One region of the Lactobacillus sp. PV034 genome, then DNA from elsewhere that is predicted to be linked to it. Evidence: predicted binding sites of a transcription regulator. Region 1 holds the regulator's gene; each other region holds the start of a gene.
The links. The regulator LexA, encoded in region 1, represses DNA repair genes until DNA is damaged. The targets are predictions, from matches to a motif close to CNAACANNTGTTNG.
Positions count from the first base shown of each region.

Region 2: the regulator LexA is predicted to act here: its motif matches at 2,342-2,355, upstream of xerS (tyrosine recombinase XerS).
Region 3: the regulator LexA is predicted to act here: its motif matches at 4,330-4,343, upstream of recA (recombinase RecA).

Region 1 is NZ_CP041982.1:268,296-275,624, forward strand. It holds gene rimM (ribosome maturation factor RimM) at 1-201, shown strand, start outside; gene trmD (tRNA (guanosine(37)-N1)-methyltransferase TrmD) at 191-913, shown strand; gene rplS (50S ribosomal protein L19) at 1,032-1,382, shown strand; gene FP432_RS01460 (class III bacteriocin) at 1,458-2,429, shown strand; gene FP432_RS01465 (phosphotransferase) at 2,484-3,332, shown strand; gene lexA (transcriptional repressor LexA) at 3,393-4,016, opposite strand; gene FP432_RS01475 (DUF896 domain-containing protein) at 4,150-4,398, shown strand; gene FP432_RS01480 (YneF family protein) at 4,468-4,689, shown strand; gene FP432_RS01485 (ABC transporter ATP-binding protein) at 4,774-6,540, shown strand; gene FP432_RS01490 (ABC transporter ATP-binding protein) at 6,533-7,329, shown strand, end outside.
Region 2 is NZ_CP041982.1:432,545-439,873, forward strand. It holds gene FP432_RS02200 (replication-associated recombination protein A) at 1-1,051, opposite strand, end outside; gene xerS (tyrosine recombinase XerS) at 1,235-2,317, opposite strand; gene glsA (glutaminase A) at 3,175-4,104, opposite strand; gene FP432_RS02215 (8-oxo-dGTP diphosphatase) at 4,150-4,590, opposite strand; gene FP432_RS02220 (C39 family peptidase) at 4,750-5,463, shown strand; gene FP432_RS02225 (LrgB family protein) at 5,777-6,517, opposite strand; gene FP432_RS02230 (CidA/LrgA family protein) at 6,517-6,966, opposite strand; gene pepT (peptidase T) at 7,064-7,329, opposite strand, start outside.
Region 3 is NZ_CP041982.1:744,529-751,857, forward strand. It holds gene FP432_RS03785 (YigZ family protein) at 1-171, shown strand, start outside; gene FP432_RS03790 (glycosyltransferase family 4 protein) at 201-1,316, opposite strand; gene rny (ribonuclease Y) at 1,438-3,069, opposite strand; gene recA (recombinase RecA) at 3,193-4,263, opposite strand; gene pgsA (CDP-diacylglycerol--glycerol-3-phosphate 3-phosphatidyltransferase) at 4,427-5,002, opposite strand; gene FP432_RS03810 (helix-turn-helix domain-containing protein) at 5,002-6,120, opposite strand; gene ymfI (elongation factor P 5-aminopentanone reductase) at 6,176-6,904, opposite strand; gene FP432_RS03820 (M16 family metallopeptidase) at 6,901-7,329, opposite strand, start outside.

The DNA.
Region 1 (7,329 bases):
GTTTTTGATGCTGAGACAGGCGAAAAATTGGGAATTTTAAATGATATTGAAACTCCAGGAGCAAATGATATTTGGGAGATAAAACCAGAAAATGGTAAGTCATTTTGGATTCCAAATATCGCTTCAGTTGTTAAAAAAGTAGATTTGGATAATAAACGCATAGAAGTAAGTTTACTTGAGGGATTGCGCGATGAAGATTAATGTTTTGACTTTATTTCCAGATATGTTTACACCACTTCAAGTATCAATGCTTGGCCGAGGCCTTGAGGATGGCAAATGGGATTTAAATTTAGTTAATTTTAGAGACTTTACAACTGATGTTCATCATCATGTCGATGACACTCCTTATGGTGGGGGAGCAGGCATGGTATTACAAATTATGCCAATTAAGAAAGCACTAGATTCCATCGAAAATAAAGGAAAAGTTATCATTACTGCACCACAGGGGAAGACTTTTGATGAAAAAATGGCTCAGGAATGGTCTAAGGAAGAGAATCTTACTTTTATTTGTGGTCACTATGAAGGATTTGATCAGCGTGTCTATGATCTAGCTGATGAAACAGTTTCTATTGGTGATTATGTCTTAACAGGTGGAGAATTACCAACAATGAGTATGATAGATGCGACAGTACGGCTTTTGCCGGGAATTCTTGGAAATGCTGCTTCTCCTGTTGAGGAAAGTTTTTCTCATGGTTTATTAGAATATCCTCAATATACTCGTCCTGCTGATTTTGAAGGCTTAAAGGTACCCGAAGTTTTGACTTCTGGTAATCACCAAAAGATTGCTGAATGGCGTCATCGTGAGGCATTAAAAACTACATATCTAAATCGCCCAGATATGCTTGAAAATCGTGAACTAACAAAAGAAGAAGTTAAAATGCTCAGAGAAATTAAGGCAGAATTAGGACAATAGCATTTACAAGTAAAGTATCATTTGATAGACTACTTTATGTGACTAAATGAGTCACTAGAGTTATGGGTATTCCGCTGGCAGTGGTTGTTTATGAATGCCGTAGAAGGAGAGAAATATAATGGATCCATTAATTCAAGAATTGACAAAAGATCAAATTCGTACTGATTTACCAGACTTCCGTGCAGGTGATACTGTTCGTGTTCACGTACGTGTTGTTGAAGGTAGTCACGAACGTATCCAGATTTTCGAAGGTGTTGTAATTAAGAGAAAGGGTGCTGGCATCAGCGCTACTTACACTGTTCGTAAGATGTCATCTGGTATCGGTGTTGAACGTACTTTCCCAGTAAACGACCCACGTGTTGCTAAGGTTGAAGTTGTACGTCAAGGTCGTGTACGTCGTGCTAAGCTTTACTACTTACGTGATCGTCATGGTAAGGCAGCTAGAATTCCTGAAAAGCGTCGTAAATAATAAAAATAAAGCTTTCTTGTACAAGAAAGCTTTATTTTTTTATCGTAAATTTTATAGATTAAGAAAAGAATTAATATGATTCCTAAAAATGCTCAAGTAAAGTTAAAATATGATTTAAATAATTTACCCCACGTTGTTGTGCAGGCTAGTTTTATGAGCCCGGAGCAAATTTATACTTTACAATTATTACATCAGCAAAGAGATACGGTTGTATATCGTCATCCAGCTTTTGGAAAAGAAGTAAATTTTGAGGGAGAAGAGGCAGTGCTATACTTAAAAGGTAACGAAGAAAATACCGCAGCAGGCCATACTCAAACTTTGATTTACTCTGGACGTGAGAATTACTATTTTGTAGGTGTAAAGCCCAAAAAAACTGGACATATTTTTTGGAGTACCCAAATTGCACGAGTTGCCCTTAATGAAGCTGGAAGTATTACTTATAATGAAAATACGCAATTACCACGATTATCATATCTAAATCGAGCAGGTATAAAATATCCCGGTAAAAATTTAGTTAGAGTAGAAGCAGCTATTTCTCCAAATTATCAGTATTTTTTGCTTGCTAGCATTGATAAGGACCATACAGGCCACTTTTCGCTTTATCATCTTAAAGATATTAACCGAGCATTGGATAAAGTTGAATATAAGCCAGTTGATATTAATATTGAAAAATTAAAATGTATTGATTCTTTTACAATTTCTAACTTTAATAGCGAATATTTTAAGTCAATTCAGGGATACGGAATTGATAATGATAAAAGCATTTATATTTCTAGTCAACCAAGTCCTACTCAAAATTGGTTAGGCTTTGCGCAACAAAGACTACCAAGAGAAATAGTGAAGATCCCTTGGGCTAATGAAATGGCAGATAACTGGGAAGTAGTAAATTTAGATAAAGAGAAAATTTTAAATATGAGAGGATTTGTGACTGAATTTGAAGGAATTCAAGTAATAGATCGAGATCATGTGTTATTAACTGTGGCATACCATAAAAGATATAGCGGAACTACGCTTCATAATAAAATTTTTGAAATTAAGATGTTATAAATTGATTTTTTAGAAGTAGTTAAGTATATAAAGAGTTGGGTATTGAGGGACAAAATGGAAAAGAGTGAAGAATTTAGAAAAATTTTAAATAATAAGGTGAACGGACAATTAATTCCGACAAATCATGAATCATTAAATTCGACCTATTTCGGATTTAGCAAAAAATTTAATAATAGTATATTTATCAAAGTATTTAATTCATTTAAGAAATTTATGACAGAAGAACGGATTACTTGCCAATTAAGTAAAAGAATATTGGATACTTTTAAAATTGATTGTAACGGAATGAAGTATGTTCTAGTTATGAAAGATTTACATCCACGAGATTTAGAAGAGAGGATAAATACTGAGCGAGCTTATGAAATGGGGGTTGTTTTGGCTAAATTTCATAATACAGTTAAAAGGTTTGATGGAATAAAAATAGAAAGTAATTATTTTAATAAAATACCTGAAAATATAAAAGAATTGAGAGATTCCCTCGAAAAAGAAAGATTATTTAATTTATCAAGAAAATTTAATAATTTACAGCCTTTAATTGAAAATGACTTAAAAGAGAATGTAAATGTTGTGTTACATGGGGATGTAGGAGTACGAAATTATAAAACTATAAATAATTGTTTAATCTTAATAGACTATGAGAGAGCCAGAGTAGGGATTAATTATCAAGATTTTATAAAACTTTTTTATCAAGATTTTAAATTAGATTCTTCATTAATTGACTCTTTTCTTAATGGATATAATTCAAAGAGCATTTATCATTGGAAAATAAATACCTCTACTCAGTATTTTCTCGTTTTTATAACTGCCATTGGTATTATGAAATATACTCAGAAAATCAAAGATAAACCTTTTAAAAAGATTGGAATACAAATGATTAACGAAATAGAAGATTATTTTAGATAAATAAATTTCGTAAAGTGTATGTCAAAATAAAAAACGCTTGATTACCATCAAGCGTTTTTATTAGTCGATATTATTACGATACAAGCCCACAACTTTCCCTAAGATATGAACAGTATTTAAGATGATAGGTGCCATCGTATCATTTTCTGGTTGAAGCCGGTAATGATCATCTTCTTTATAGAATCGTTTAACAGTAGCTTCATCTTCATCAGTCATTGCTACGACAATTTCACCGTTATGAGCAGAAGTTTGTTTTCTTACAATTACATTATCGCCATCAAGAATCCCCACATTAATCATTGAAGTTCCATGAACTCTTAACATGAAAAGATCCCCAGCATCATTAGTTAAGTCAGGTGGAATAGGGAAATAGTCTTCAACGTCTTCGACGGCTAAAATCGGTTGTCCAGCAGTTACAACACCGATAATTGGAATATTTTTAGGTTTAATTCCTAAAGCACTAAGTCCTTCTTGTGTTACTTCAATGGCACGAGGTTTGGTAGCATCTTTAATGATATAGCCCTTATTTTCAAGACGTGACAAATGACCATGAACAGTAGAAGTAGAAGATAAGTTAACAGCAGAACAAATTTCTCTTACGGTGGGAGGAAAACCACGGTCTTCGACTGTTTCATAAATATATTTTAAAATTTCAAGTTGCTTTGATTCGCGTGCTTCAGTCATATTAAACTCCTTTTATTGATACAATAATTCTAACAAAAAATAAAAGAGATAACAAACAAATGTTCTAGGTCTTTATAACTTTTTTTATAAATTTAGAAAGAGTAAACTTAATGAAGTAAGAGAGGTGTTTTTTATGGACAAAAAAGAAGAAGAAAAAGTAATAAAGCGTATTAATGAACTCTACCATACTAGTAAGGAAAGAGAATTAACGCCTGAAGAACTTGAAGAAAGAAAGAAATTGCGCAGTGCCTTCCTCGAAAACTTCCGTGCAGGATTTAGACAACAACTTGAAGATACTGTTGTTATCGATAAAGATGGTAAAGAAGTAACTTCTGAAAAGGCCAAAGAAGCACAAAGAAGAAAAGGTTTAAGAAAAGATTAAAATAAACCTTTAAAAAATATATCTTTTTTAGTAAAATTTACTTGTTAGAAAATTGGAGGTTTTATCATTATGAATATTGGGTTAGCAATTTTATTAATCATTATCGCTCTTCTTATTGGTCTTATTGCAGGCTTTTATGGTGCAAGAGCATATATGAAGAAATATTTTCAAGACAACCCTCCAATTAGTGAAGATATGATTGTTGCTATGATGTCTCAAATGGGGCAAAAGCCATCTGCTAAAAAAGTAAATCAAGTTATGAATATGATGAAACATCAACAACGCAAGTAAATTTAATTTAATCAATTCACTAATTTAGAAAACGAGGGAATTTTCCCCTCGTTTTTTTGTATATATTTTTATTGGGGTGATTTATTGAGTATATTTGGTAAACTAAATTGGTTTTTTAAGTCAGAGAAAAAAAGATATATTATTGGAATTATATTTTTAGCTTTAACTTCTGTAGCTAATTTGATTCCACCATTAATTTTAGGTAAAATGGCCGATCAATTAGATAAAGGACATATTAGTGTGGCTTATTATCTGTGGTTAATTTTAGCAATTGTCGCGGCTGCCTTTTCTTTATATTTTTTAAGATATTTTTGGCGCAAACAAATTTGGGGTGGCGCTGCTGTTTTAGAAAGAAAGCTGCGCTCGCAATTATTTGAGCATTTTATGAATATGGATCGCACTTTCTTTCAACGTCATCGAACCGGAGACTTGATGGCACATGCAACAAATGACATCACGGCTATTCAAAATGTTGCCGGTGATGGAGTATTAACCTTGGTCGATTCTTTAGTAACTGGTGGTTCTACCATAATTGCAATGATGGTAGTAGTTGATTGGCGGTTAACGATTATCGCCTTGTTGCCATTACCTATTTTAGCAATTGGTTCTTGGAAATTAGGGGACCGCCTGCATGGTGCCTTTGATAAATCGCAGGCAGCTTTTTCACGTCTTAATAACAAGACTCAGGAATCAGTATCTGGAATAAAAGTTCTAAAAACTTTTGGGCAAGGAAAAGAAGATACGGCTGCCTTTAATAAGATGGTTGATGAAACAATTGAAATCAATAAAAAAGTTTTTAAGTGGGATGCTTTATTTGATCCATTGGCTACTGGAGTAATTGGAGCCACTTATGTAATTACAATCATTTATGGTGGACTATTAGTTTCTCATCAAACTCTTTCTGTAGGACAGCTAGTGTCTTTTATAGCTTACATTGGTAACATGATTTGGCCGATGTTTGCGATTGGTTATCTATTTAATATTTTGGAAAGAGGAGCTGCTTCTTATGATCGAGTAGAGCTCCTATTAAAGGAAAAACCATTAATAACTGATAAAGATGCTGACAAAAGCCTTGATCAAGATGCAATTAAAGGTGATTTAGTTTACGATGTACAATCTTTTGCCTATCCAGATGAAAAAGATATCCCTGTTTTGCAAAATATAAAATTCAAGTTAAAACCAGGTCAAACTCTTGGTTTGGTAGGTAAGGTTGGCTCAGGTAAAACGACAATTATTCAATTATTGTTACGTGAATTTGATGACTATCAAGGAGAAATATCTTTAGGTGGTCATAATATCAAGAACATTCCCCTTAAAGTATTTCTTAACGAAATTGCTTATGTACCGCAAAAGAATTTTTTGTTTTCAACGTCGATAAAAGATAATATCGCTTTTTCTGAACCAAATATTGAACAGAATAAAATTGAAAATGCAGCAAAAAAGAGTGATCTGCATGATGATATTTTACAAATGCCAGCGGGCTATAAGTCTTTAGTAGGAGAAAATGGTCTTTCTTTATCAGGAGGACAAAAACAAAGAATGTCTATTGCGCGGGCTTTGTTAAAAGATAGTCAAATTTTAATTTTGGATGATGCCTTATCAGCTGTCGATGCGAAGACAGAAAAAGCAATTTTAGCTTCCTTACGCAAAGAAAGAAGAGCTAAAACAACTTTGATTGCAGCTCATCGTCTAACTTCCGTTATGGATGCAGATTTAATTTTAGTTCTTAAAGATGGAAAAATAATTGAAGAGGGAACTCATCAAGAATTGTTAGCAAGACATGGTTGGTATGAATCAATGTGGCAAAAACAAGAGTTAAATGCGGAGGCAGGTGAAAAGCTAGATGAATAATGAAAAGGATGAATCGATTTGGGCTAAAGAAATTCCGTTTAAAGAACAAATGGGAATTTTTAAGCGGTTAATGACATATGTTAAGCCATTTAAATTTGAAATTGGACTGGCCTTAATTGGTGCTTTTTTGGTTAGTGTAATTAACATGTTGTTGCCACGCGGTTTACAATACTTTTTAGATTATTTTTTATTAAAACAAAAGGCTAGCTTGCAGATAATTTTATGGGCTGGATTTTTATATGGAGTTGGATCTATTTTAAAAGCCTTGATTCAATTTACCTATGAATATTTTTATGCTTTAGGATCAGAAAAAACATTGGAGAGTGTGCGTAAGGCACTTTATCAAAAATTGCATACTTTAGGGATGCGCTATTTTGATCAAACTCCTGCTGGCTCCATTGTTTCTAGAGTTACTAACGATACAATGACCTTGAGTAATTTTCTTTCTGTATTGTCTGGAGTAGTAATTGGTATTTTTTCTATTGTAACTGCTTTTGTAGCGATGTTTTTGACTAATCAACTAGCAGCCTGGATTGTATTAGCATTTTTACCAATTTTAGGGTTGGTCTTTTGGCTTTATGCGCGTCATAGTTCCAAACTATACCGTAATTATCGTGAACGATTAAGTCGAATTAATACTAATTTAAATGAATCAATTGAAGGTGTTTCTTTAATCCAGCAATTTAATCAAGAAGAACGTAAAGAGCATGAATTTGAAAGTGAAAATGGATCTTTGATGCAGACGCGGTTTAATATGATTAGAATTAATTCATTGCTTTTATCTCCCTT
Region 2 (7,329 bases), 160 kb from region 1:
GGTGCTTAGCATCTTGAGCCGCTCGATGATAAGCTTGCATAACTGAATCTGAACGCGGGCTAATCGCTAATAACATTGTTGCCATTGCTACGTGAGTAGTTGCACGAAGTAACCCAATTTCTAACGCAGTATTAGCTAAAGTGATTATCTGCACACTGCGTGCAGGATCAGCTAATCCTAAATCTAACGCACTCATATCTTTTAAACTACGTACTACTGATTCTAAGTCACCAGCTTCTAGCAAAACGGCTAAATAATAAAGAGCTGCATCAGCATCAGAGCCCTCAATCGAATCGCGCCAGGCAGATAAGTAATCATAATGCTGTGTAGCATCTTTATCATAAGCTAGATGTTGCTGGCGACTAAAACTTTTTACTTGTTCCACTGTCAATTTGTCATGATACATGGCAAAAAGCGTCTCAAGAACGTTCAAAGAGGTCCGCAAGTCTCCATTTCCTGTATTAGCAATCATATGGGCAATTTCTCTAGGAATCTCATAGTTAAACACTTGATAAGCTGCACGGATAATCATTTTTTCGACATCATCGATTTTTAAAGCTTCAAATTCAAATATCTGACATCTTGATCTAACGGCTGGTACTAAAGAAAGAATTGGATTTTCTGTCGTTGCCCCAACTAATAAAATATGCCCATTTTCTAAATAAGGTAATAGGTAATCTTGAATAGGCTTAGTTAGACGATGAATTTCGTCTAATAGCAAAACAAAAGATTCATTTGGATGACGATTGATAATTTTAGTTAATTGCGATTTATTTTCAATACTGGCATTAAATTGTTCCAAAGGATAATGCAATTCATTTGCTATTACGTGAGCTAAAGTTGTTTTACCAGTACCAGGAGGGCCCCATAAAATTAAAGAAGTAGGAATATGCTCATCAATAATTTGACGTAAAGGTTTTCCCGAGGCAAGTAAATGTTCTTGCCCTACCATTTCTGAAAGATTATTCGGTCTCATTTGAGCTGCTAAGGGTTCTTTAAAATGCTTATTTGAGGATTCTTCTTCTGGAAAAAGTGAAATATCTTCTGTCATTATAATTTTCTTTCTTAATTCTTACTTACTTTTAGTATACATCAAACTTGAGTTGACTAAGAAGTAGAGTAAGTTAAAATAGCAACTAATATGAGGTGAGCTTATGGTATTAAAAATGAAAGATATTGCTAAATTAGCCCATGTATCGACTTCTGCGGTTTCATTAGCCTTAATAGAACTGACCTATTTTTTTGTTTGATTATCTTTTTTAGTAATATTATTTAATGCCTCCCGCTGTTTAGTCTGATCAATATGAGTATATAGACCAGTAGCTGAAGTTCCTTTTTGACCTAATTGTTGTGCAACTAATACTTGATCCTTAGTTACAGCATAAAGTTCACTAGCTACAGTATGACGTAATTTATGAGGAGTAAGCGGATGACCAAAAGCAGTTGAATATTTGCTAACCATTTTTTCAATGGCATTACTAGTTATTCGACGCGTTTTACCATGCCAAGTAGTTAAGAAAAAAGTACTTTCTCGACTTAAAGGAGAATAAAAAACAGTTCTTTTTTCTGCGTAAGCTTTGATGTAGTCTAGAGTCCATTCAGCAATGGGGACACTGTCATGTTGACCACCTTTACGAGTAACTTCTAAATTAGCATTTTTTAAATTAATATCATCAACATCAACTCCAGCACATTCAGATACCCGAATTCCTGTGCCAAAAATTAAAGCAATTATGGCTAAATCTCTAGTTTTATTTTTTAAAAAGGAAGTACGTGCGCGTGGACTACATTGCTTTTCATATTGAGTATTTAAAAAGTCAAAGAAATCATATTTTAATTGGCCAGTATACATATGAGATTCAAGCATATGAGCACGATAATTAAGTGTTTGGGTATCATTTAAAGACTTTACTTTTAGCATTACATTGCGATAAAAGTATGGTTCACCATCTTGATGTTCAGAAGTAACAGTTAGGAATAGGAACTTGAAAAGTGAGCGCAGTGCATTTAACGAGCGATTAATAGTAGTAGGAGAATTTAAATTTCCCTGTTGGTTTTTAGTATGACTTAAATGATCTACGTAGAGCATAATTTGAGTACGTTGTAAGTGTTCGAGGGTAGTGTACTCAATCTCAGCATTTGTTTTTGCTGCTGAGATATTTTCTTGACGCAACCAATCGAAAAAACGACGAATTTCAGTTAAGTACTGATATGAAGTAGCAAGTGAATGATGAGTAATTAAATTATATTCTTGAACAAATGGTGGCATTTGCTTTAATTCAACTTTAATTAATTCAAGGTATTTACTAGTTTCCAAAATAAAGCTCCTAATAAGCATAATAAAACATATGTTTGCTAGCATTAATTATAGCAAAAAATAAAAAAGATAATCTCGAATAAAATCAAAATGGATAACTTAGGTAAAAACCTATTTTCTTAATTTAAAATCTAATGATTAAAAACATATGATCAAATGTAGGCGATGATTCTATATAACTGTTCATTAAAATATTAGTTTTAATGAACAACATCTATAAATGCTTTGATAGATCAGTATTTATAATATATTTTTTATGATACTTATTCTTAAACCTTTTATTTATAACTTTAAATATTGTTTTATTATTACTAAATTTATTGATCTATAGCTTGATTTATAGCCTTATAGCAACAAATCTTGATCAAATTATCTACATATTCTAATCATTTATCACTTAATGGTAAATTTATTCGTTCTAGCTGTCTCAAGTAATTATTATATTTAAAGTTTAAAAATTTATGCATATATGGCAATTTAAATGCATTTAAATTAGGTTTAAGTGATTAATTATCAAATATGCCAAATAATTAGTCATAATATATGACATATATTAAAGAAATTAGTATTCAACAAATAACAAATAAATAAGCTAAATAAGATATAAGATATATAGTCACTAAAATATAAGAAGCCAAATTTTTATGTAGTTAATTTAAAATAATATTTAATTTAACTAATAAGTTGACCGCATGAAAAAAGAGTTGCTGAAACAAAAACAGTTAGTAATAAATAAAAGATAAACTTAATTAGAGACTATAAATTTATACTGAATATGTCTCTCTCGATTTTATTCATTTTACTTTACATAATATATATTATACGAAGTTATACTAAAAGAGAAAGACTTCTCTTTTTTATTTAAAGATATTCAAATCTAGCTTATCAACTATGCTTTGAAGTAAAGCGAGTCCTGCAACACTATTTCCTTCATCATTCAATGCAGGGCTAAAGATGCCAATCCCAAATTTATGTGGAGCAGCAGAAACTAAGCCGCCACCAACGCCGCTTTTAGTAGGAACACCAATTAAGCGTGAATAGGTTCCAGATTGATTATATAACCCAGCAGTCATCATTAATGATTTGGTTACAGTAGCACTTTCACTAGAAATAAGACGTTGATTATCCCAAGGCTTAATGCCATCATTTGCTAATACAGCACCCAAATTGGCTAAGCTTTTAGTAGTAACCATAATTGAACATTGTTTAAAGTAAGTATCTAAACTTGGCTCAACTTTGGCAATCATCATGTTTTTTGCCTTTAAATAATAAGCTAGTGAACGATTCAAATCACCAGTTTCTTTTTCTGAAAGATAAATCTGAGTATCTAAATATAAATCTGGATCATTACAAATTTCTTTTGTAAAAGCTAAAATTTCTGCAAAAGGATGCGGATTAATCTCTTTATCTTGAACTATTAATGATGTTGTCATGATTGCACCGACATTAACAAATGGATTCAAGGGCTTTTTTGCATGGGTTATTTCCATATTAAGAGCAGAATTAAAAGCAAAGCCTGTCTGCCTTGAACCAACGTAAGTAAATACTTCTTGAATCCCTAACTTTTTGATTGCCCAAAGTAAAGCAATTACTTTTGAGATACTTTCAATTGCAAATCTCGTTTTACTATCACCAGCCTGAATTATTTGCTGATTTTTTAAATCATAAAAAGCAATGCCTAATTGATTGGGGTCAACACTAGCCAAAGCTGGAATATAGCTAGCTACTTTACCTTCTTTTTGTTTAGGTAAGATTTCTTCAATTAAAGCGTTTAGATCTAAATTCATGACTATCACTCCTTTCTTGTAATAACTTATTGCTATGAGTGAGCTCTAAAAAAGTTCATCTCGTTTATCATCTAACATATGTTCACTAATATTTTCATCAAAATAAACTGGTAAGTCATGATCAAAGTTATATGCTAATTTTGATTGTAATAACTCAGCTTTAGTCATCCAGCTAAGTTTTCCTTCATCACTAGCATGCAAATGCCCATTAAATGCGGTTGCAATATAGAAAAATACTAAATACCGATGATGTTCTTTATCATAAAATTGCTTTACTCCTGAAAGCTTTGGTTCTTTAATAGTAAGTCCAGTTTCTTCTTTTACCTCCCGAATTACTGAATCATGAAATGATTCATGATCCTCAACATGTCCTCCCGGAAAGGTAAGACCAGGCCAGACGGGATCATTTCGATCTAAAACCAAAATTTTATCTTGTTTTTTTATCATACACATATTAGTTAAAGTAACCGGTTCAGTTCTACTCATTACGCTCTTCCCTCTTTTAAGACTTTGATGTTTACAGTTAATTATACCTTTAATTTAGTCATTAAGTTTTACTGATAAAACTTAAGTATCTAATTATTTTACCCGCTCATCTGTTATAATAATTATTAATATAACAAGTAAGATGGGAATACAAAAAGAATGCATAAAAAAAGAAATCATAAACGTCACATCTTGATCATTTTACTTACCTTCATTCTTATTGGTGTAGCAGGAGTTTTCATTACCATTAATCGAGAGCAAATAATTGATGAATGGGATTGGCTCACAATTAAGTCCGAACAAAAGATGGATGTTCCAATTGAAAACCAGTTGCCGGAATACCCTAATGGTTGTGAAGTGACTGCACTATCTATGCTTTTAAACTATTATCACGTAGATGTAACCAAACGGACTTTAGCAAGAAATATCAAACATGTACCATCTTTTGAAGGCGGAAAATACATGGGGAATCCTCATAAAGGATTCGTCGGTTACATGACAATTGCAAATGCTGGCTGGTGTGTTTATAATGAACCACTTTATGATGTTGCCCATAAATATACTAATCGAATTCGGAATTATACCGGCCACTCTTTCATTCAGGTAATGAAATTAGTTAGTGATGGCCATCCTATCATGATAATTTCAACACTCAAATTCAAACGGGTTAATGACATGCAAACATGGGACACTCATCAAGGTAAAGTAAAAGTAACCCCCTCTTCTCATGCTTGTGTAATTACAGGGTACAATAAAAAGAAACTAATTGTTTATGTAAATAATCCGTATGGGAAAAAGAATCAAGCTGTTAGTTGGAAAGATTTAGAAGCGAGCTTTAATCAACAAGGAAAACAAGCTCTATACATGAAATAAAGCACCAAAAAGTAGATTTTCTACTTTAGGTGCTTTTTTATTTGTTCTTTAGTAATTTATACACTTTGGATGATTGGCATAACAATAAAAAACATTAATAGTCGCTTTTATTCCAATCTCAATGCTTAATAGTTTATTGAGCAATAAAAAAGCATTACCTTTTGTCCTGATTGGTAATGCTTTTTTGAATCTATTGAATTTTAGATCTTTTAACTTGTCGCAAAGATAGTATAGCATGTTTTAAATTAACTGTACAATAATTAATAGCTAAAAAGTTACTAAGACATAAATTTTAGAAAGAATTATTATCCTTTTACATAAAAAGTTTCATATAAAGCGGAATCAAAATATCCATTGATAATGAAGTAACCAAAACAGCTACTCCCGCCATCGCTCCTTGAACTTCACCTAAAGAAAGAGCTTCAACTGAGCCGATAGTATGACCAGATGAACCAAGTGCTAATCCAGTAGCAATTGGAGAAATCTTATCTAAACGTAGGGCCTTAATTAAATAAGTTGAGCCAGCATAAATAATAACAGAGTTAATAATACATGCCATAGCAGTAACCGCACCAATTCCGCCAACACCTTCAGAAATTGGCATTGCTACTGCAGTAGCTGCAGCTTGTGGCATTAAGGAAGCTGTTGAAACTTCAGAAATTCCTAATAAGGCACAGAGATGTTGAATTAAGAAGATGGCAATAAATCCACCTAAAAAACAAATGATTAAAATATCAAACCAATATTTCTTAACTAAATAATTGACCCGATAAATTGGAATAGCAAAGGCAACCGTTGCGGGCTTAATAAACCAAGTAATAATATCTCCACCAGGTAAATAAAATTTATGGTAGACATAAGATGGATTTCTACCAATTCCCTTAGACCAAAGATAGATAATCGCAATACCTAATAATATTCCGAAAAATAAGGGGTTAAATAAAAAGAAGCCATGACTAGCCTTTGTAAGTCCAATTCCGATTAAGTAAACCATTAAAGAAATTAATACCCCCGTAATTGGCAGGGAAAGATTATTAACGATTGTGGTTTCCATTACTTGTTACACTCTCCTTCCTTATTACTTGGTGTACGACGACGAATCCGATGATGTATCTTCATTACCAAAGCACCCACATAAGCAATTGACGCAAGGATTATTAAAGTAGAAACAATTGCAATAATAAATACTTTAATTCCTTCTTTTTTAATTAAATCCATGTGATCAATCAATTGAATTCCAGAAGGAATAAATAAGAAAGGCAGGATCGACAGCATCGCATCCCCAGCCTTTTCTACCATCGGGAGCTTGATAACATGGGTTGCCAGTAAAATATAGAGAATAATCATCCCCATCAAAGGTGCGGGCACCACAAATGACTTAGGGAACAAATCAGAAATAATTTGTGCGAAAAACAAAATTACTCCAAAAATTCCCCATTGAACTAACATACTTGGTGCATTTGACTCTTTCTTTTCTTTTTCTACTTTTTTGTCATTATTCATTTAGTATTCTTCATCTCCAAGTTAGTAGCTATTTGTTACTTACTTATAGTAATTGCTACTTATTTTCGCATATATTTTAATCAATGTCAGCAAAATTTTATTTTCTTCTTAAAGGCGTATTATCTCTCTTTTTATCTAAGTCAACATGTAGATTAGCAATCGTTAATAAGGTTTTTGCTAACAAAGCCATATTTTCTACGGTTACATATTCATACCTGCCATGAAAATTAGCTCCACCATTAAATAGATTAGGAGTAGGAATGCCCTTTTCCGTAATAAAGTCGCCATCTGTTCCTCCTCTAAAAGGAACATAATTAATTGGCAACCCTAATTTTTCATAAGCATGTTTAGCAAGATTGACAA
Region 3 (7,329 bases), 480 kb from region 1:
AACCAGAACTATACAACTGCCGTCACTTATACAATTATGCTTGATCTTGAAGAAGTTGATCCATTTAAAGCAGAATTAATAGATTTTCTTTCAGGAAATGTTACCTTTACTTTGGGAGAAAAACGTTTTAATGAAACGTTACTCAAAACTAATAATCTTCATGAACAATAAAAGACCTGAGCAAATGCTCAGGTCTTTTATTACTTCTTTTTATTATGATCTTTCACTTCAGGATCAGCTCGCATCATTTTATTAATATTTCTTTGTAAAAAATGCAGCAATGGTTTAAATTTTTCACCTAATAATCCAATCGTTTCCACAAAGAGCTCTAGGGCAAATAATAACCCCAAAATTAAAGGCCATATTCCCCAACTTGGAGCACTAATAAAAATTAATGAAACAAACGAAAATATTAATGAAATACCATAAATGGCTAAAACTGTCTGTCGATGCGACAATCCCATTTTCATTAATTGGTGGTGCAAATGATGCTTATCAGCTGCAGAAATTGGTTTTTTATTCAATTTTCTTCGTATCATTGCATAAACAGTATCAGTAATTGGCACTCCTAAAATAATTATTGGAACAAGCATTGAAATAAACGTAACATTTTTCAATCCTTTAACTGAGAGAATTGAAATCATAAAACCGATATAAAGTGCCCCTGTATCCCCTAAAAATATTTTCGCAGGATGAAAATTATACGGTAAAAAACCAACTAAGCAGCATGCCAACATAACACACATCAAAGGAACATAATGTTGCCAAGTATGTAAAAAGAAATATCCTACAATTCCCATAGTTATGAGTGAGATCATTGAAACACCCGTAGCCAGGCCATCTAACCCATCAATTAAATTAACAGCGTTAGTCAGTGCTAAAATCCAAAATACTGTTATTGGCAAACTCCACCAGCCAAGTTGGATCCTTCCGAACCACGGTAAAGAAATTTCATTCATTTTTATTCCTGCTAAAAAATAAATTACTAAAGCTGCTAAAAGAATACCAAACATCTTTTGTTTAGGTTTTAATTCATTAATATCATCGATAAGTCCAGTCAAAATAATAATACTGGCAGCAAGCAATATCGAAAAAAGTTCATGAGTTGGAAATTTATCACGCAAAAGAATAAAAGTTCCAATATTAAAAGCAATAAAAATACCCAATCCCCCAATTGTAGGCATTGGACGTTTATTAACACGACGAACATTTGGATTGTCCACAGCACCTAAGACAAATGCTAATTTTCGTATAAATGGTGTAATTGCTGCTGAGATAATTACAAGTAAAAATAATTTAACAATTGTTTGAAACATAATTTGCTACTTTCTTAAACATCTTTTTTTATTATACAAAGAGCGTTCAACAAACACAATAAAGTCTAGATAATTACTTCACAAAAAAAGTACTAAGCTATTTTACTTAGTACTTTTTAGGTTATTTGGCTATCGCTACAGCCCGTTTTTCACGAATCACAGTAACTTTAATGTTACCTGGATATTCCATATTAGCTTCAATTTGTTTCTTTATTTCTCTTGCCAAAATAATAGTTCGAGCATCAGATATTTTATCTGGCTCAACCATTACTCGAATTTCACGTCCCGCTTGAATTGCGTATGCCTGGCTTACACCTTGATGGCCTTTAGCAATGGTTTCAAGTTCTTCTAAACGTTTAACATAGTTTTCAAGAGATTCACTTCTTGCTCCTGGACGAGCAGAAGAAATTGTATCAGCTGCTACAACCAATTCTGCAATAAATGATAATTTCGGCACATCATCATGATGGGCTGCAATTGCATTTATAACAACATCAGATTCATGATATTTACGGGCTAGCTCTACACCAATCTCAACATGAGAGCCTTCGATTTCGTGATCGATCGACTTTCCAATATCGTGTAATAATCCCGCGCGTACGGCTATTTTTTCATCTAATCCAAGTTCAGCTGCCATTACACCAGTTAATTTACCAACTTCAATTGAGTGGGCAAGAACATTTTGTCCATATGAAGTTCTGTATTTCAAACGGCCTAAAAGTTTTACAAGTTCAGGATGCATCTTATGAATACCAAGTTCCATTAAGGCACTTTCTCCTGCTTCATAAATGTCATCATTTACTTCTTTTCTTGCTTTATCAACCATCTCTTCAATTCGAGCTGGATGAATCCGTCCATCTTTAATTAGACGTTCCAATGCTCTTTTTGCAACTTCACGTCTAATTGGATCAAAACCACTTAACACAACAACATCTGGTGTATCATCAATGATAAGATCAACCCCTGTTAAGGCCTCAAATGAGCGAATATTGCGACCCTCTCGCCCAATTATTCGTCCCTTCATATCATCATTTGGTAAATTTACAACAGCAACAGTTTTTTCTGATACGGTATCAGCTGCACTACTTTGAATAGCATCGATAATTACTTTCTGAGCAAAACGATCAGCCTTTGCTTTAACCTCTTCATTACTTTCTTTAATTAATTCTGCTCTTTCTGTAATTAATTGATCAGATAAGTTATCAAGGATAATTTTTTTTGCTTCAGCCTGACTTAGCTTTCCTACCTCATATAACTTTTCTTGTCGTTGTGCTATTAAGTCTTCGGCTTGCTGTTCCCTTTCAGAAACCTTTACTTGCAATTGCTTAACTTGTTGTTCTTTTTGTGTGAGTTTAGCATCTTTTTGATCTAATAAATTGTCTTTACGATCAATTGCATCTTCACGTTGCAATAAGCGGTTTTCTTGCTTAGAAATTTCTTGTCTTCGCTCATTCAATTCGGTATCGATTCGTTCTCGATATTTATGAATTTGTTCTTGAGCTTCCAAAATTTTTTCTTTTTTAGTGTCTTCTGCATTTTTTTTCAATGATGACGCCATTTGTTCTTGGCGCGTCACTTCTTTTTGTGCAGCTTCTACTTTAGCTTGAGCAGCTGCAATTATATGATCTGCATCTTTTTGTGCATTTTTTACAGCTTTTTCCCATTTATTCTTACGAATAGAATAGCCAATAAAACCACCGATCAGAATTGAAACAATAGCGACAGCACAGGATGTTAAAATTATATTTATCATATTTACTATCGCCTTTTTTAATTAGAATTATTCACACAATAATAATAATAAGAGTCAAAGCAAATAAAGTCAATTAAACAAAAATAGATCCTAGATTAAATTCCAAGATCTAAATTAATTTGACTATTCTGTTTTATCTTTTTCGGCTTTACTCGCCTTATCCTTTTCATCAGCAGCTTTACTATCTTGATCAACCGAATCTTCATCCATACCATAAGCTGCTCTGACCTTTTTCATTACTTCATCATATACATCTGGATGATCTGCAAGATACTGCTTAGCATTTTCTCTACCTTGACCAATACGATCATCTCCATACGAATACCATGATCCAGCTTTATTAATAATATCCTTATCAGCCGCCATATCAATTAGCTCACCAGTTTGTGATACTCCATGTCCATACATAATATCAACTTCTGCGACTTTAAATGGAGGTGCAACTTTATTTTTTACAACTTTTAGTTTAACGCGGTTACCAATTACATCCGTTCCTTGTTTAATTTGCTCTGCTCTTCTAACTTCAAGACGAATAGTAGAGTAAAATTTCAAAGCCCGTCCACCTGGAGTGGTTTCTGGATTTCCAAACATTACACCAACTTTTTCACGTATTTGGTTAATAAATAGTGCAATAGTTTTTGTTTTAGAGATTGTACCAGATAATTTTCTTAAAGCTTGACTCATTAGACGAGCCTGTAATCCGACATGAGAATCCCCCATATCTCCTTCAATTTCTGCTCGAGGAACCAATGCAGCAACTGAATCCACAACTACAATATCAATTGCACCACTTGATATCAAAGTATCAGCAATTTCTAATCCTTCTTCTCCTGTGTTAGGTTGTGAAAGAATTAAAGAATCAATATCAACTCCTAGTGCTTCTGCATAAGCTGGATCCATCGCATTTTCTGCATCAATATATGCTGCAGTTCCTCCACGTTTTTGTACTTCAGCAACTGCATGTAAAGCCACAGTAGTCTTACCAGAACTTTCAGGCCCATAAATTTCAACAATTCTGCCGCGAGGATAACCTCCTACCCCGAGTGCAGCATCAAGCGCTAAAGAGCCACTTGGTACAGTAGAAATTTGCGTATCAGCTTTTGCACCCATTCGCATAACTGCGCCCTTACCAAAATTCTTTTCAATTTTTTTAAGTGCAGCATCTAAAGCCGCTTGTTTTTCATCTTTAGCCAATTTAGTCCTCCTTAATTTACTTCTCTAATTATACTTGGTTTTCATGATAAAAATCAAGATAAAAAGCGAACAAATGTTTCGTGTTTATTTTCTCTAACTTTTATTACGCTAAATTTTCTTATTCCAACCAAAAAAGAAGTCGAAAATTCGACTTCTTTTTAAATTACATTGAACCCTTAAAAATATCCCAAGAACTATGGAAATAATCCCATCCTGAATAAATAGTAAAAATTAGTGCAATGTATAGTAAAATTGTTCCAATATAGAAAAAGTTTCCAACGAGTAAAAAAATAATTGCTAGCATTTGACAGGTAGTCTTAATTTTTCCTGGCATTTTAGCTGCTATAACTTCACCATTATTTTCCACTACTATCTCGCGTAAACCACTAACTGCTAATTCCCGACAAACTATAATAGCAATTACCCAGGCTGGAGCTTGCCAACTTGAATTAGAATACAAATATACTAAAAATACAAATGCTGTCATAGTAAGCATTTTGTCTGCAATAGGATCAGCAAATTTACCGAAATTTGTAACCAAATTTCTTGCACGTGCTATATGGCCATCTAGCCAATCTGTAAATGAGGCTAAGGCAAAGACAACAGCAGCAATTACCCAACTCCAAGTTAAGTGCCATTGCCCAACATCTATTCCTGCATGACCACCAAAAATAATAATTAGCATAAAAACAGGAATTAATATAATTCTAAATACAGTTAATTTATTTGGTAAATTCATTATTGGTTCGTTTTGCCTCCAGCATTAGTTTGCGTTTGTCCACTACTTTGATTACTTTGACTTGCTTGTTCTGTAGTTGAGCTTGATGGTTGTGTTTGTTGTGATTGAACTGGCTGTCTTGTTTGTGATTCTCTAGTTGATGCACTATTTTGATTACTACTACTTTGAGTAGTTTGACTATTTTGGCTCACATTAGAATTACTAGTAGTATTATTAGAACTACTATATTGATTATAGCTACTATTAGTTTGAGTATTTGCAGAATTTTGACTAGTATCAGCAGTTCTAAAAATAAAGTTAATTGTCATCGAAGCAGCTGGATTAGTCTCATCCTGAGCTTTAACTCTCTTACCATCTAAAGTCAATTTGGTAGATTGAGTATTACTAAAGAGAACCGATACATTTTGTACATCTTTAGCTAAGCGAATAGTATGGGAATCATTACTACGAAGAGTACCTTGCCAAACTACACTACCATTAACCATAACTTGTGCATATGTTGATGTAGCGCCAGTAGCAAGTTTTAGATCACGATTACGTGCTTTACTCCAGTCTCGTACTCGATAAGTATTATTACCTAAACTTTCAAGTCTAATCTTTGAAGTTGAGGTACTCTTTTTAGGTGTCTTCTTCGACTTCTTGGGTGACTCTGAAGATGAAGAAACCGTGACATTATTTGCTTGATTTGCAGATTGTTGATTTGCAGTACCAGTGAAGAAATGGCTATAAAGCAAATAAACTACAAAAATCACTAAGAAAATTCCAATAATTGCAGCTGCTTTTGGAAGATAAGCACGCCATAAGCCCTTTTTATTATTGGTTGTACGGCGTACTTCTTCACGCTTATTATCAATAGAATTTTCTACATATTCTTCTGGTTTTGATTCAGGTACATCGGCGTGTAAATCATTTAATAATTCATTTCCGTTTAAACCGACTACTTGAGCATATTGTTTAATAAATGCACGTGCATAAAAATCACCAGGAAGTTGATCAAAATCATTATTTTCTAAGGCTTCAAGATAACGATATTGAATCTTAGTAATTTTTTCAATATCTTTAAGCGACATTCCCTTTTCTTCTCTTGCTTTACGAAGTTTATCACCAATATCAGACATAATAACCTCTCAATTCTCGTAATTTACTTAGAGTATAACAAATTTTGCGCTTTGATTAAACAAGCCAGCCACCATCAATGTAAATCGTTTGACCAGTAAGATAATCTGCCTGAGGAGAAAGCAAATTTTTTACCCAAAACGAAATATCTCTAGGTACTGCTAATCGATTAACTGGAATTTCATCTTTAACTTCTTCTATAACATCTGCAGAAAAAATTTCATTCATTGGTGTGTCTACTGCCCCTGGAGCTAGAACATTTACCGTTAAATTATTCATGGCCACCTCACGTGCATATGCCTGGACAAATCGAGAAATTCCACTCTTACTTGCACTGTATACACTTTCCAAGGCACTTCCTTGTTTTCCATAAACTGACCCCAAATAAATAATTCTGCTATGTTCGCGAGATAAAAGTAAAGGGGTCAAAAGTTTTGTCAACTTAATAGGCGTAACCATGTTAATCTTCAAAATTTTTTCTATGGTTGTAAGAGATTGAGCAGATAAAAAATTATAATCAGTTATTCCCTGTGCAAAAATAACTGCATTAATTGAAAATATTCCTTTACTTAGGTTAATAAATTTTTCATCGGGGTCAAGAAAAGATAATTGCAAAAGGAAAAATTCTTGTTGGGGATATAATTTTACTAATTTCTTTTGTATTTGTTTGGCCCTCAACTCATTCTTTTCAAAATGTAAATATAAGGACCACCCTGCTTCAGCTAAGTCAAAAGCAATTTCTTGCCCAATTCCACCTGTTGCCCCAAAAATAATTGCTCGTTTCATTCTTCAATTTCTTTCTCAAGAATAGTAGAAAAAATCTCACTACTATTTAAAATTTTTTCATATATTTGACAAAATTCACTAAACCCAATAGTTTGAATTTTTTGGTATAATTCAGATCTACTTTCCCCGTCTAATGAATATTCAGCCTCTTCTATTGCTAGATTTTCAATCTGATCACACTCACGAATATTATTAGCAAGAAAAATTTTTCTCTGTAAATTAAAATTACTCTCAACAATACTTCCAAATTGCACTTGACGCTTTATTTCATTTAGTAGTTTTTCTGGTTTATCACTCGAACCACTAATGATTGCATAGTTTCCCTGTCTGGTATAAGTCACATTAATAGACAGTGGCGTTGCAAGCAATTCAGCCTTTTGAGCTTCTTCAAACCATATACTACTAGCCCCTAAGCGTGCTTCCAA